DNA from 3 places in the Shewanella sp. SM29 genome. Region 1 is predicted to be linked to each of the others. Evidence: predicted binding sites of a transcription regulator. Region 1 holds the regulator's gene; each other region holds the start of a gene.
The links. Region 1 encodes NrdR, which represses ribonucleotide reductase genes. Its sites were predicted from a motif close to AAACACNANATNTNGTGTTT; they were not measured.
Positions count from the first base shown of each region.

Region 2: nrdD (anaerobic ribonucleoside-triphosphate reductase) is a predicted target of NrdR. The motif match lies at 2,131-2,150, and genes of this name have one in related genera.
Region 3: nrdA (class 1a ribonucleoside-diphosphate reductase subunit alpha) is a predicted target of NrdR. The motif match lies at 2,733-2,752, and genes of this name have one in related genera.

Region 1 is NZ_JAKKRN010000001.1:209,375-214,459, reverse strand. It holds gene ribBA (bifunctional 3,4-dihydroxy-2-butanone-4-phosphate synthase/GTP cyclohydrolase II) at 1-40, opposite strand, end outside; gene L5L77_RS00975 (riboflavin synthase) at 136-792, opposite strand; gene ribD (bifunctional diaminohydroxyphosphoribosylaminopyrimidine deaminase/5-amino-6-(5-phosphoribosylamino)uracil reductase RibD) at 898-2,076, opposite strand; gene nrdR (transcriptional regulator NrdR) at 2,186-2,635, opposite strand; gene glyA (serine hydroxymethyltransferase) at 2,840-4,093, opposite strand; gene ettA (energy-dependent translational throttle protein EttA) at 4,283-5,085, shown strand, end outside.
Region 2 is NZ_JAKKRN010000023.1:42,059-47,143, forward strand. It holds gene nrdD (anaerobic ribonucleoside-triphosphate reductase) at 1-2,099, opposite strand, end outside; gene L5L77_RS15600 (hypothetical protein) at 2,361-3,050, opposite strand; gene L5L77_RS15605 (MarR family winged helix-turn-helix transcriptional regulator) at 3,171-3,659, opposite strand; gene L5L77_RS15610 (NADP-dependent oxidoreductase) at 3,806-4,816, shown strand; gene rssA (patatin-like phospholipase RssA) at 4,952-5,085, opposite strand, start outside.
Region 3 is NZ_JAKKRN010000039.1:39,038-44,122, reverse strand. It holds gene nrdB (class Ia ribonucleoside-diphosphate reductase subunit beta) at 1-215, opposite strand, end outside; gene nrdA (class 1a ribonucleoside-diphosphate reductase subunit alpha) at 290-2,578, opposite strand; gene L5L77_RS19915 (HAD family hydrolase) at 3,082-3,753, opposite strand; gene ubiG (bifunctional 2-polyprenyl-6-hydroxyphenol methylase/3-demethylubiquinol 3-O-methyltransferase UbiG) at 3,755-4,465, opposite strand; gene gyrA (DNA gyrase subunit A) at 4,851-5,085, shown strand, end outside.

The DNA of each region.
Region 1 (5,085 bases):
GAATATCTTCGATGATCTCTTCTATACTGTGCAGCGCCATTGTAGGACCTTCTGATTTTGCTGTTATTATGAAATTCTATACCTAAATAACCTAAGCTGCCGATAAGCTTAAGTTAAATAATCTGCTCCTGTGCACTAACGCACAAAGCCGGCACGGGCTAACATTTCCATGGTGACACCGCCGCTCTTGCTGTCTTTGCCATCATAATTCATCAAGCGTTCAAGATAACGGGCGATTAAATCCACTTCGATATTCACCTTATCGCCCGCTTGCAGGTCGATTAACGTGGTTTCCCCCGCGGTATGCGGCACTATGGTCAAGCGGAATCGACTGCCGTCCACTTCGTTAACCGTCAAACTCACGCCATCAATGGTGATGGAACCTTTATGGGCAATGTAACGCCCAAGCTCTGCGGGTGCGGCTAGCCAAAACTCGATAGCTTGACCACGCACTAAGCGTTGCTCAACCGTTGCAATACCGTCTACATGGCCACTGACCATGTGGCCGCCTAAACGTGTGGTTGGGGTGACGGCTTTTTCAAGATTCACCTTAGTACCCACTTTGTAGTGAGCAAAGCCGGTTAGACTCACTGTTTCGGCAGAGATATCAGCCACATAACCGTCGGCTAATTGCTGCACAACCGTTAAGCACGCACCGTTAGTGGCAATGCTGTCGCCTAAACGCACATCGTTTAAATCCAGTTTGCCGCTCGCCACGGTCAAACGAATATCATCGCCTTTACGCTCCAGTTTGCGCAGGGTGCCAACAGCTTCAATAATCCCAGTAAACATGGTTAACTCACTTATTCGATAAAGAAGTAATAAGGCATAAGACTCAAGGTTTAACGGTTATCTTGCCCTAATTAAATGAAGAAGTATCAAGCATAACGCTCAAGGTTAAACGGTTATCTTGCTCCAATTCGATTTAGATAAAGAGGTATCAGGCTTAACGCTCAAGATTAAACGGGTATCTGGCCCTAATTTGCGCTCATCGACCAACATTAATGCAGGAATTTGCGCCATGGTTTGATAATCGGGTAGCTGCAGCAGATTACGCCCTTGCCCGCCGAGGATTTTCATCGCTTGGTACAGCACTAACTCATCGGCCAGACCCTGCGCTAAAAATGCGCCCGCTAAGGTTGCACCCGCTTCCACCAGCACGTGATTACAACTTTGGCCTAAATAGCTTAATAGTTCAGGCAATGAGACGCGACCTGCAATTGCAGGTAACACGAGGCAACTCACATGGGAGGGCAATTGTGCTTGAAAGTCTGCGGGATAAGCCACGGTCGAGACCAAGAGTATGGGCGATACGATAGTCAAGCAGGCGGCCGATAACGGCAAACGGGCGCGACTGTCGAGTATGACTCTTAATGGCTGTAGTAATTGCGCCTCGGTTACACTGTCTTTTAAGCTGCCAAGTTCCTGATAACGCACATTGAGTGAGGGATCGTCCGCCAATATGGTTTCAATCCCAGTGACCAAAGCGCAGGAACGTAAACGTAATCGCTGCACGTCGCGGCGAGATTCTGGACCGGTTATCCATTTAGACACACCGTTAGACAGCGCAGTTTTACCATCGAGACTCGCGGCTAATTTTACAGTGACTCTAGGTAAACCTGATTCCATACGCTTCATAAAGCCTAAATTCAAGGCATAGGCTTCATCACGGTGTAATCCCACATCCACTTCAATACCGGCGTCGCGCAGCATTTTAATACCGCGCCCAGCCACTTGCGGATTAGGATCTTCAACCGCCACCACCACACGCTTAACGCCAATATTGATCAGCGCCAAGGCGCAGGGCGGCGTGCGGCCATAATGACTGCAGGGCTCTAGGGTGACATAGGCGGTTGCGCCACGGGCATGTTCACCAGCCATACGTAGTGCGTGCACTTCGGCGTGGGGCTCACCCGCTTTTTGATGATAACCTTCACCGATGATTTGGTTATCGTTAACGATAACGCAGCCCACACTGGGATTGGGTCTCGTGGTGTAAAAGCCTTTGCGCGCCAATTGAATCGCGCGGCTCATCATTTGGGTATCGAGTACGGACCAACTTATGTTCAAGCTCATGTTCAACCCTGTTGTTAAAGGTTTCGGCTTTCACCAGTCTTATAAAATCTTTCTTTTCATGCTGTTAGCAACTGCACGCCTGCCTTTTTAGGCGACAAAAGCTGAATAACTACTTTTGCAGTTTGGCGATGGCTTCGCCAAATTCAGACACGTCTTCGAAGGCACGGTACACAGAAGCGAAACGTATGTAGGCGACTTTATCGAGGCTCATCAATTGCTCCATCATTAAGTTACCCACCATTTCTGACGGCACTTCCCGCTCGCCAGTGGCGCGCAGAGTAGACTTGATTTTGCTGAGTGCTTGCTCGATTTCATCCATAGATACGGGACGTTTTTCAACGGCGCGCAACATGCCACCTTGGAGTTTTTCTTCATCGAAGGGTTGGCGTGAACCATCGCGCTTAATCACCCTAGGCATGACTAATTCGGCGCCTTCGAAGGTGGTAAATCTTTCATGACATTCGGTGCATTCTCGGCGACGGCGCACTTGGTGGCCTTCTGCCACTAATCGGGAATCGATGACTTTAGTATCTGTCGCGCTACAAAATGGACAATGCATTGAGCCTCCTGCCAGTGAATGGTCGTAAAGCGTTAATAGGTTTACCTGTTAAATCTCAGTCAAACGCTATGGATTTAAGCCTAAGATTTTACCAATAAAAATGGCCGCTTAATGCGGCCATGGGATTTTATCCTATTTATGGGCTGAGGTTAACCACCTGATGCTTGTTAGGCTCAGCACCACAAAAAGGAGACTATTTACAGATTAACCGTAAACAGGGAAACGTGCACACAGTGCCAGTACTTGGCCCTTAACACGCTCAATCACTACAGGATTACTTGCATCATCAAGGATGTCACAAATCCAGCCAGTCAGCTCTTTCGATTCCGCTTCTTTAAAGCCGCGGCGCGTAATGGCTGGCGTACCGATACGCACACCTGAGGTCACAAAGGGTGAACGTGGGTCGTTTGGCACTGAGTTTTTGTTCACGGTAATGTTAGCGCTACCTAAGGCGGCATCGGCTTCTTTACCCGTTAAGTCACGACCAATCAGGTCAACTAGCATTAAGTGGTTGCTGGTTCCGCCAGAGACGATTTTGTAACCGCGCTCAAGGAACACTTCAACCATAGCTTTAGCGTTGTTAACCACTTGCTGTTGGTACACTTTAAATTCTGGCTCTAGGGCTTCTTTGAACGCCACCGCTTTACCGGCGATAACGTGCATCAATGGGCCACCTTGACCGCCTGGGAATACCGCAGAATTCAACTTTTTGTACAAGTCTTCATCGTCAGCAGCAGATAGGATCACGCCACCACGAGGACCCGCTAAGGTTTTGTGGGTCGTAGATGTCACAACATGCGCGTGTGGTACTGGGTTTGGATAAACGCCCGCAGCAATAAGACCGGCAACGTGTGCCATATCGACAAATAAATAAGCACCGATTTTGTCTGCGATTTCACGCATTTTTGCCCAATCAACGATACCTGAATAGGCAGAGAAACCGCCGATCATCATCTTAGGCTTGTGTTCTAAGGCAATACGCTCCATCTCGTCGTAGTCGATTTTGCCAGACTCGTCGATACCGTAAGGAATGATGTTGTACAGTTTGCCAGAGAAGTTAACCGGAGAACCGTGGGTCAAGTGACCACCATGAGCTAAGTTCATGCCCAGTACGGTATCGCCAGGTTTTAACAATGCCATGTAAACCGCGCTGTTTGCCTGTGAACCTGAATGAGGTTGTACGTTAGCGTAAGTTGCGCCAAACAGTTGTTTAGCACGTTCAATCGCTAAGGTTTCAACTACGTCCACATACTCACAACCACCGTAGTAACGCTTGCCTGGATAGCCTTCAGCGTACTTATTGGTTAACTGTGAACCTTGCGCTTCCATCACGCGTGGACTGGTGTAGTTTTCAGAAGCAATCAGCTCAATATGCTCTTCTTGACGCAGAGTTTCATTCTGAATTGCGTTAAACAGTTCCGGATCATAATCTGCGATATTCATATCTTTTTTCAGCATTGCTTACTCCAGCTGCCAATTCTTATAGGTAGGGTTGCGCGGTATTCTACTCGGAACGCGGTCACAATCCCAGTATTTGAAACATGAAATTCCTGCAGATAGTGCTTGAACTTGGCTCATTGTCGAGTTGAGTTCGGCGCGCAATCGAGTAGAATTAGCCGCATCATTAGTCACTTAAGATAGAGAAAAATGGCTCAGTTTGTTTACAGCATGCTGCGGGTGGGTAAAATTGTTCCGCCTAAGAAGCAGATCCTTAAAGATATTTCTTTAAGCTTTTTCCCCGGCGCCAAAATTGGCGTACTCGGCCTCAACGGTTCAGGTAAGTCGACGCTACTGCGCATTATGGCGGGTATTGACACCGAAATTGAAGGTGAAGCGCGCCCAATGCCGGGATTGAAAATCGGTTACCTGCCGCAGGAACCTAAACTCGATCCGAATCAAACCGTGCGTGAAGCGATTGAAGAAGCGGTTGCAGAGGCAAAAAATGCCCTAACTCGCCTCGATGCCGTTTACGCGGCCTACGCCGAGCCGGACGCCGATTTCGACGCCCTTGCGAAAGAGCAAGGCGAACTCGAAGCCATTATTCAAGCCCAAGATGCCCATAACTTAGAGTACGTCCTTGAGCGCGCCGCCAACGCCCTGCGTCTGCCTGATTGGGATGAAAAAATCGAAGTATTATCCGGTGGTGAACGTCGCCGCGTAGCGATTTGTCGTTTGCTGCTTGAAAAGCCAGAAATGCTGTTACTGGACGAACCGACCAACCACTTGGATGCTGAATCTGTGGCTTGGCTTGAGCACTTCCTGCAGGAATATGCTGGTACTGTGGTCGCGATTACCCATGACAGGTACTTCCTCGACAATGCTGCTGGCTGGATTTTAGAACTCGACCGCGGTGAAGGTATTCCGTGGGAAGGTAACTATTCTTCATGGCTTGAGCAGAAAGATGCCCGTCTGAAGCAAGAATCGGCTACCGAAAGCGCTCGCCAAAAGAC
Region 2 (5,085 bases), on a different contig from region 1:
CGTTTTACTTCTTCTTGCTTGCCATAATTAAAGGGCCGCGCATCAGGACTGCCTAAGTAACCGCACACACGGCGCGTCACAGAAACCCGACTAGGCTCATGATTGCCACACTTAGGGCAAGTGAACCCTTTACTGGTACAACTAAATTCACCGGTAAAGCCACAGTCGTAGCATTCATCAATTGGCGTGTTAGTGCCATAGTAAGGCACGCGGCTGTAGCTATAATCCCAGACGTTTTCCAGCGCTTCGAGGTTATGCTGCATATTGGGATATTCGCCATAACAAATAAAGCCGCCGTTCGCGATAGCGGGATATGGCTGTTCAAAATCAATTTTATCGTAAGGGTTAACACTTTTTTCCACATCGAGGTGGAAACTATTAGTGTAATAGCCCTTGTCCGTCACCCCTGTGACTAGCCCAAATTGCTTCGCATCCAGTTTACAAAAACGGCTGCAGAGACTCTCACTTGGCGTGCTATACAGACTAAAGCCATAACCTGTTTCGGCCTTCCATGCATCCGTGGCCGCTTTAAGATAGGCTACAATAGCGACGGCTTTTTCCCTCAATTGTGTATCATCAAATACATGGGTTTGGGGGCCATAGAGTGCATTCATGGTTTCATGCAGTCCAATGTAACCGAGTGAAATCGACGCACGGCCATTTTTAAAGATTTGCGCCACATCATCATCAGCGCGCAAGCGTACACCACAGGCGCCTTCCATATAGAGGATAGGTGCCACGCGGGCTTTAACACCGTTCAGTCGCTCAATACGGGTATCCAGTGCTTTACGAGCTAATACTAATCTGTCATCTAAAATGCGATAAAATTCAGCTTCATCGCCATTGGCTTCTAAGGCAATCCGCGGCAGGTTTAAACTGACCACTCCCAAATTATTGCGCCCTTCATGCACAAGCTCGCCATTTTCTTCATAGGTGCCTAAAAAGCTACGGCAGCCCATTGGGGTTTTAAATGAACCGGTCACTTTCTCGACTTGCTCGTAGTTGAGAATGTCGGGATACATGCGCATTGTCGCGCATTTGAGCGCCATCTGTTTTACATCGTAATTGCAATCGCCCGCTTTATGATTAATACCATCGCGAATCGCAAACACTAGCTTAGGGAATACTGCCGTCTTGCGATTTTTACCCAATCCCGCCATCCGCACTTTGAGCATAGATTGCTGAATTAAGCGTGATTCCCACGACGTACCTAAACCAAACCCAAAGGTCACGAACGGTGTTTGGCCATTGGCGGTGTGTAAAGTATTGACCTCATATTCCAAAGACTGGAATGCATCGTGACATTCTTTTTCAGTTTGCGCCGTGGCAAAGGCTTTGGCGTCGGTAATCTTCCAATTCAGGGCAATTTGGTAATGCTTGTCGTAGCTCTTAGCGACAAATGGCGCTAACACTTCATCGATACGGTTGATAGTAGTTCCGCCATAGATATGACTCGCCACTTGGGCAATAATCTGCGCGGTCACCGCTGTCGCTGTTGAAATAGACTTAGGGGTTTCAATTTCGGCATTACCCATTTTAAAGCCGTGGGTCAACATGCCAGCTAAATCAATCAACATGCAGTTAAACATCGGGAAAAACGGAGAGTAATCTAGGTCGTGGTAATGGATCTCGCCCGCTTCATGGGCAGCGACCACATCCTTTGGCAAAATATGACTCTTGGCGTAATGTTTGGCGACTATGCCCGCGAGTAAATCCCGCTGAGTAGGAATGACTTTTGAATCTTTATTAGCATTTTCATTGAGTAAAGCCGCATTGCTTTGCTCAACTAAACCACGGATTTCGAGGTTGAGTTTACTGGTCGCTTCACGGCACACATCTCTGTCGTGACGGTATTCGATATACACCCGCGCCAGGGACTTGTACGGCCCTTCCATCAGTAAATTCTCAACCGCATCTTGTAGATGGTGGATATCGACTTCAGCTAATGGCGCGACGCTCTGACTGATACACGCTGCCACTGTCGCTGCATAGTCGCCATCCTCTATTCCAACTGAGTTTGCAGCGGCATTCACTGCATCCCTTATCCTTGTTTCATCAAAAGGTGTGCGGCAACCATCACGCTTAATTACGACTGGCATTGTTCAGTTCCTCTCCATCTCGCCTAAAAATTAACACTACATCTAGTGATTTTAAAAGCATAAAACACAATATGTAGAGCATTAGGCTACAATGACGGTAAGGAGTCCATGATCCAGATCATAGTTTTTAGGATGAAATAAAAGAACAAACAAGAACTGCAGCTAGGCCCAATTATCTGAAAATTGCGCCTTGACCTGCTGATTAAACCCAGCTAGTTGAATGCGTGACAATTTGTGTTTATCACGCACTATGGATGTGAATTAACGTTTAGCAAGCGCAAGATAACTACTGAGTTGGCCCGATGCAGATTGATGTGCCCCCATAGATGAAGCAAGTTGCATCATAGATTTTAGCCCCTGCCACTGCTGCTTTTGAGCATCCGTAAGCGGAGGTTCAGAATTCAAATAATCCGTCAATTGGCTAAGGACTTTCGTGGCCTTCTGGGCTAGCACCGGCGACTGAGCATCATCCATATTGGTTAAGACGTTTTTAGCATCAACTAAGGTATTGATAAGAGGATTATTAGGTGATTTTTTAGCTAATGACTTGATTTCATCATCTAAAAAATCTTGCAACGATTGTTTAGTCGGCGTTGTTGTGCTCGGCACTGTAATACCGTTTTTCGATAAACGCTCGAGTTGCACATCCGATAAAATGCCATCTTTTTGTAAGCGCGACACCAATGCGGGAATATCGGCGACGCCAAATTGACCATCGGCAAAAAAATCCTTCGCCATCGATTGAATTTTCTGTGCGCGTTGCGCCCTTGGCGACAGCGCTATCTCATCGGTTTTACCGTTATCGGGTTTGGTAGCATCCGTCTGCGTTTTATTTGTTTCTGTCGTAGTATCGGTTTTAGCCGTGCTCGTCTTTTGGCTATTGGCACCATAGGCATCGGCGATACTGGCACTGCTGCGATTAAGATTAAAGGCATTTAAAATAGAATTCATCGTCAAAAATTCGGCGTCTAAGACTCAATAACGGTTTTAAAGCAAAAACTAAGCCAATCAAGTATTAATCTGTGCAGATCCTGAATTTTCGGGTAGCGAACAGCACCAGTAGATTTATCTCTAGGACTGTAAATCTTCAATAAGGGCAAGACATTGCCGCCTTAGTAAATCGAGTGCCTCAGCGTCCATCTGCACTTTATCAAGCAAGGTTTGCTTCAAGGCAAGAGCTTCGTGCCTGATACCCTCTCCTTGACTTGTCAGAGTGATCAGCTTTTTCCGCTCATCTTCAACGCAGGCTAATCGCGTAATCAACCCCTTCAACTCTAACCGCTTGACGATTGGCGTTAGGGTTCCCATATCGAGTTTAGTCGCCATTGATAGCTGGGTTTGGCTGCAGCCGTTTTGACGCCACAGGGTTTGCATCACTAAATATTGAGGGAAAGTTAACTCATATGCCTCGAGTAGAGGCCGATAAGCACGCACTAATGCATTGCTCGCAGAATATAACGCGAAACAAACATTATCGGATAAACAGAGTGGATCGCTAGAAGCTTGGCTATGAGTCTGTTTTGTAGCGTCTAGCTCAGGTTGAGGTAAGCAATTCTGCACGTTTAAGCGCCTGTCATTTAAACATAACGCTATCTTATCCGATCTGTCCCACCTCATCTAGTTTGCGCGCAAACTATTTGCATTCAATCTTAAAGCCACGTAGAGTTAACATCATTCGTTTGCGCACAAACAAAAGGTGAGTTTTTATGAAGAGTATGACTGAAACCCGTGAAATCCATCTAGCTAGTCGCCCAGAAGGCATGCCTACAGCACAGAATTTTACTTTAGTAAATAAAGCGTTAGCACCGCTCGCTGATGGACAAGTGCTGATTAAAAATCTATGGATGTCGGTTGACCCTTACATGCGCGGGCGCATGGTTGATCGCAAGAGTTATGTTCCGCCCTTCGCCTTAAATCAAGTCTTAGAAGGCGGTGCGATTGGTGAAGTTATCGCGTCAAAAAACACCAAGTTCCCGGTTGGTACTAAAGTCAGCAGCATGCTAGGTTGGCGTGAACACGCAGTCACAGATACCGCAGGACTAACAGCTTTACCACTAACTACGCTTGATAGTTCACATTTCCTCGGCGTACTCGGCATGCCAGGCATGACAGCTTGGACAGGACTGACTCGCATTACAGATTTAAAAGCGGGTGAGACACTATTCGTTTCCGCCGCCTCTGGCGCAGTAGGTAGCGTGGCCTGCCAAATTGGTAAACTAATAGGTGCTCGTGTAATAGCCTCTGTCGGTTCAGATGAAAAAGCTGAATTATTAAAAAGTTATGGTGTTGATGCGGTCATCAATTACAAGACTTGTGGCAATCTTACCCAAGCGTTGACAAAAGCAGCCCCAGAAGGGGTTGACGTGTATTTTGAGAACGTCGGTGGCGAGCATTTAGCCGCAGCACTAGGCAATATGAAAGATCATGGACGTATCGCTGTTTGCGGTATGATTTCGCAATATAACAACACAACTCCAACACCTGGCCCTGACAACTTAGCCCTAATTGTAATGCGAAAACTCAAGTTAGAAGGTTTTATCGTATCCGAACATTGGGCGCATTATCCTGAGTTCACCGCAAAAATGGCTCAATGGTTAGCGGAAGGCAAAGTCAAAGCAGAACAAACAATTTATCAAGGGCTTGAACAAGCACCTGATGCTTTTATCGGTCTATTTGAAGGTAAGAATCGCGGTAAAATGTTGGTAAAACTAGCCTAAGTCACCAACAAAGCGGTATAAACATCTCAATATGAGATAGCAAATAGTCGGTATCGCGAAAGTGATACCGACTTTTGTTTATCTTGCAATCAAACGCTATCTATATGAAAGCTTTTGACTCTATATTTTGCCTCATCAGCCCTTCCAGAGCGCTGCTTCAATCAAGTGGGCGACTTTCTCCACCGCAGCTTCGCCGGCGGCAATCGCCTCATCAGCACGGTGAAACTCCATAGTGCCGATATTTCCCACCTCTGGCACAATACAAATAT
Region 3 (5,085 bases), on a different contig from region 1:
TGTTTTTCATGATCAGGCAATGCACCGTAGTCAATCTTATCGCGACTGACGTCTACTTCTTCCGGGCGCCAAAAGAAAGATAACTGCTTTTCTATCAGTTTTTCGAACACTTCATATTTTTGTTGATCGTAACGAGCCACGTTGACCGATTGACCTAAAAACATAGGTTCACGGGTGGCATCGTTGGGTGTTTGACAGAAGGTAGAGTAGGCCATGGTGCTATTTTTCCAATGGATAGGGATCCACTAAATAGGGATCCCTATAAAACCGTTAACGTTAAAGTTAAAGACTAGATTTTACATGCGCCGCCGGCGCAACCGTCATCTTCTTTCTCTAAATTGGTGATGTCATCGTGTGAATCCGACGCACCATCGCGAGTGTTATGGTAGTAAAGCGTTTTAACACCTAACTTGTAAGCATTGAGCAAATCTTTCAGTAGGGTTTGCATTGGCACTTTACGGCCTTCAAAACGTGAAGGATCGTAGTTAGTGTTAGCCGAAATCGCTTGGTCAACGAATTTCTGCATAATACCCACTAGCTGTAAGTAACCGTCGTTGCTTGGCATTTTCCACAGCAATTCATAGCTATCTTTCAGTGTATCGAAATCGGGTACCACTTGTTTTAGCTGACCGTCTTTGCTCGATTTCACGCTGATAAGACCACGTGGTGGCTCAATACCATTGGTCGCATTGGAGATTTGCGACGAGGTTTCTGATGGCATTAATGCCGACAGCGTCGAGTTACGCAGGCCATATTGCTTGATATCGCTACGCAGTGATTCCCAGTCTAAGTGCAATGGTTCAGCACAAATTTTATCTAGGTCACGTTTGTAGGTATCGATTGGCAAAATACCTTGAGAGTAAGTGGTCTCGTGGAATAACGGACATGCCCCTTGCTCTTTGGCCAAGTTCATTGAGGCTTTCAGTAAATAGTACTGAATCGCTTCGAAGGTTCTGTGGGTTAAAGCGTTCGCGCTACCATCAGAATACTTCATGCCATTTTTCGCTAAATAGTTAGCGAAGTTGATCACACCTATGCCTAAAGTACGGCGATTCATCGAGGCGATTTGCGCGGCCTTGATAGGATAATCTTGATAATCCAATAAATTATCCAGTGCGCGTACGGCGAGGTCGGCTAATGGCTCAATATCAGATAACTCTTTGATAGAACCTAAGTTAAGTGCTGACAGCGTACAAAGCGCGATTTCACCTTCTGGATCATCGATGTTGTTTAATGGTTTAGTCGGCAGGGCGATTTCAAGACACAGGTTAGACTGTCTGATCGGCGCGACTTTTGAATCAAACGGGCTGTGAGTGTTGCAGTGATCCACGTTCTGAATGTAGATACGGCCCGTTGAGGCACGCTCTTGCATCATCAGTGAAAACAGTTCAACGGCTTTTATCGTTTTCTTACGAATGTTGCTGTCTTGCTCATATTGCACATATAAACGTTCGAATTCGTTTTGATCTTCAAAGAAAGCATCGTACAAGCCAGGTACGTCAGATGGGCTAAATAAACTGATGTTCTCGCCTTTGATCAGACGTTGATACATGACTTTGTTCAACTGCACACCGTAGTCTAAATGACGGATACGGTTGTCTTCGACGCCGCGGTTATTTTTCAATACCAGCAGAGATTCGACTTCTAAGTGCCAAATAGGGTAGAACAGGGTCGCAGCACCGCCACGCACGCCGCCTTGAGAGCACGACTTCACTGCGGTTTGGAAATACTTATAGAAAGGTAAACAACCTGTGTGGAAGGCTTCACCACCACGGATTGGGCTACCTAAGGCACGAATACGACCGGCGTTAATACCGATACCCGCACGTTGGCTGACGTATTTCACGATAGACGAAGCGGTCGCGTTGATAGAATCTAAGCTGTCACCACATTCGATCAGTACGCAAGAGCTAAACTGACGCGTTGGGGTGCGCACACCGGCCATAATTGGCGTTGGCAGCGACAGTTTAAAAGTTGATACCGCGTCATAGAAATCTTTAACGTATTTCAGGCGCGTCTCTTTTGGATAACGGGCAAACAAGCAAGCCGCGACCAAAATGTAAAGGAACTGCGCGCTCTCATAGATTTCGTGGGTCACACGGTTTTGAACTAAATATTTGCCTTCAAGCTGTTTTACCGCTGCGTAAGAGAAGTCCATATCGCGCCAATGGTCGATATAGGTATCCATCACATCCAGCTCTTCGCGAGTGTAATCTCTTAAAATGTGTTGATCGTATTTACCTAGCTCAACCAACTTAGTCACGTGAGCATACAATGCGGGCGGCTCAAACTGACCGAAGGCCTTCTTACGCAAATGAAACACTGCTAAACGGGCAGCGAGGAACTGATAGTCCGGTGATTCTGGAGAAATTAAATCCGCCGCAGCCTTGATAATGGTTTCATGGATAGCTTCGGTTGGGATGCCATCGAAAAACTGTAGGTGCGAGCGAAGTTCAACTTCCGAAACAGAAACGTTTTTTAATCCCTTGGCTGCCCAAGTAATTACGCGGTGTATTTTTTCGAGATCGATATTCTCACGATCGCCACAGCGTTTTGTGACTGTCATAGTGCTATTCATTTGGAGATAGGCCTTGGTTCTTATATGTATTTAGGTGAGCAAAATCACCGTACGTATCCTTGTAAAACAATCAATAATCGTCCCTTAAATACAGCTGACTGGTTAAAAACGAGTCAATTAAGCGGCGAGCTTCTAGTGTGTCTGATTGTTACCTATACACAAGATATGGTGTTTTAAATTATATGGGATACAAGATAGTGAGGTTTGCCCCTATTTGCAAGTCTGAATTCAGGGGACATCTTGTGGATAACGTGAGGATAAACTTTTGCGTTAGTAACGACTAACCTTGAAGCTCAATTTCAGGTTAGCGTGTCACACTCATGGGGGATTTTTAGGCGATCTTTTTCTTTAGATCGCGATCGCTCACGAGTGCCGATCTTTTATGCGCCTGACTTTTTCCGTGGGTCATAAATAGTATGCTGACACACTGATTTCCGTCAGTGAAATTATGTATTGGATGCCTTATTCTTGAGCATTGTAGGCGCTGTTTTTGGTTGATGTTGTTAAGCCAATGCTTCGATTAGTGCTTGATGTAGCTCAGTTGGGCTCGCAAAATGCGCGTGCGCTGGCCATTGCAACGGCTTGTCGTTCACGCCCAGATAACCCCATAGGGCCACGCCGCCTAACATGCCAGCAGCCTTGGCCGCGAGCAAATCTCGCTCGGCATCCCCAAGATACAAAATGTGTTCTGGAGCACAGTTCAGCTGTTGTGCGCCTAACAGCATAGGTGCAGTGTGGGGTTTTGGGTGTTTTGTAGAATCGCCACTAATGATAACGGGCATACGCAAGTGTAAATTCAGTTTTCGCAATAAGGGACGGGTAAAGCGCGCAGGCTTGTTGGTGATCACCCCAAACGGCAGCTGAGTTAACTCGAGCCAGTCGAGTAATGCCGCTATGCCTGTGAATAGCGCACAGTGATCGCCATTTATACGCTGATAGTGGGCGAGTAGCCCTTGCTGAACTTGAGACCGAAGATCTTCTGCCGCATCAGGGATCGCGGCATCGACTAAGGCAAAACTGCCGTGGGATGCGGCGTAGCGCATGGCCGCTAACGGCTGCGCGGCGATGCCGACATCTTGAAGACTTAAATTGAGGGCTTGCACCAGATCCGGCGCGGTATCGGCTAAGGTGCCGTCGAGATCGAACAGTACGCCTTTGATCTGTGCCAGACTCATATTAATCAACCTTACGCGTCGCTATCATGTAATTCACATCAACCTTAGGCGTGTACTTAAAAATGCCCGTCAATGGGTTGTAGCTTACCCCTAAGGCATCGGTACAGATAAGATCGGTATTATCTACTAGCTCAATCAGCTCCGAAGGCTTAATGAATTTTTTATGCTCGTGGGTGCCAACTGGCAGCATTTTTAGCAAATATTCCGCACCTAAAATGGTGTGCACGTAGGATTTAATGTTGCGGTTGATGGTGGAGAAAAACACATGACCACCGGGTTTGACCATGTCACAGCATGCTTTAATCACAGATTGTGGATCGGGTACATGTTCGAGCATTTCCATGCAGGTCACCACATCGTAATAGGCTTGATGATCTTGGCTGTGGGCCTCGGCAGTATTTTTTACATAATTAATGCTCACGCCCGTTTCGAGGGCATGTAGGCGGGCGACTTCTAAGGGCTCATCACCCATATCTAAGCCATCAACCTCGGCGCCGATGCGGGCCATGCTTTCAGACAAAATGCCGCCACCACAGCCGACATCGAGCACTTTCTTGCCGAAAATACCGCCAGCGGTTTGATCGATATAGTTTAAGCGCAGCGGGTTTAATAGATGCAGCGGCTTAAATTCGCCGTTGAGATCCCACCAAGTTTCGGCCATACGTTCAAACTTTGCGATTTCCTGTGGGTCTACATTGGTATTCTGATGCATGCTATTACCTGAAGAAGCTGTATTGTGCGGCTATTATAACGACTATGTTTGATAAACAAAGTGCTCGACTGAGCTAAGCCCTTGTGGTTGAGTGAATTTTCAGCAGTTATCTGCTTTTATGTTAATTGTTGTGCTCCGTATCGACCTTTTACTTTATCCCTTTGACGATTTTTCCTCATCGTAAGCCGTGAATTTCAACGCTTGTTTATCTCACAAACGACCAAATTGACAGTGTTTTCATCTATTAAGCCACCAGACTCTCAATTCGATAATGATAGGTCTGGCGACATTAAATAACTGTGTTAGAATGCCAAATCACGTTTTTGGGCTAGGCAATGATACGGATTATACGTTGTCGGCTATTTTTCAGGGGAACGAGCAGTTTATGACTGATCTGGCATCATCTATTTCGCCAATTAATATCGAAGACGAACTAAAGAATTCGTACCTTGATTACGCCATGAGCGTTATCGTGGGACGTGCATTACCAGACGTGCGCGACGGCTTAAAGCCGGTTCATCGCCGCGTTCTGTTTGCCATGAGTGAATTGAAGAACGATTGGAACAAGCCTTACAAAAAATCTGCCCGTGTGGTCGGTGACGTCATCGGTAAATATCACC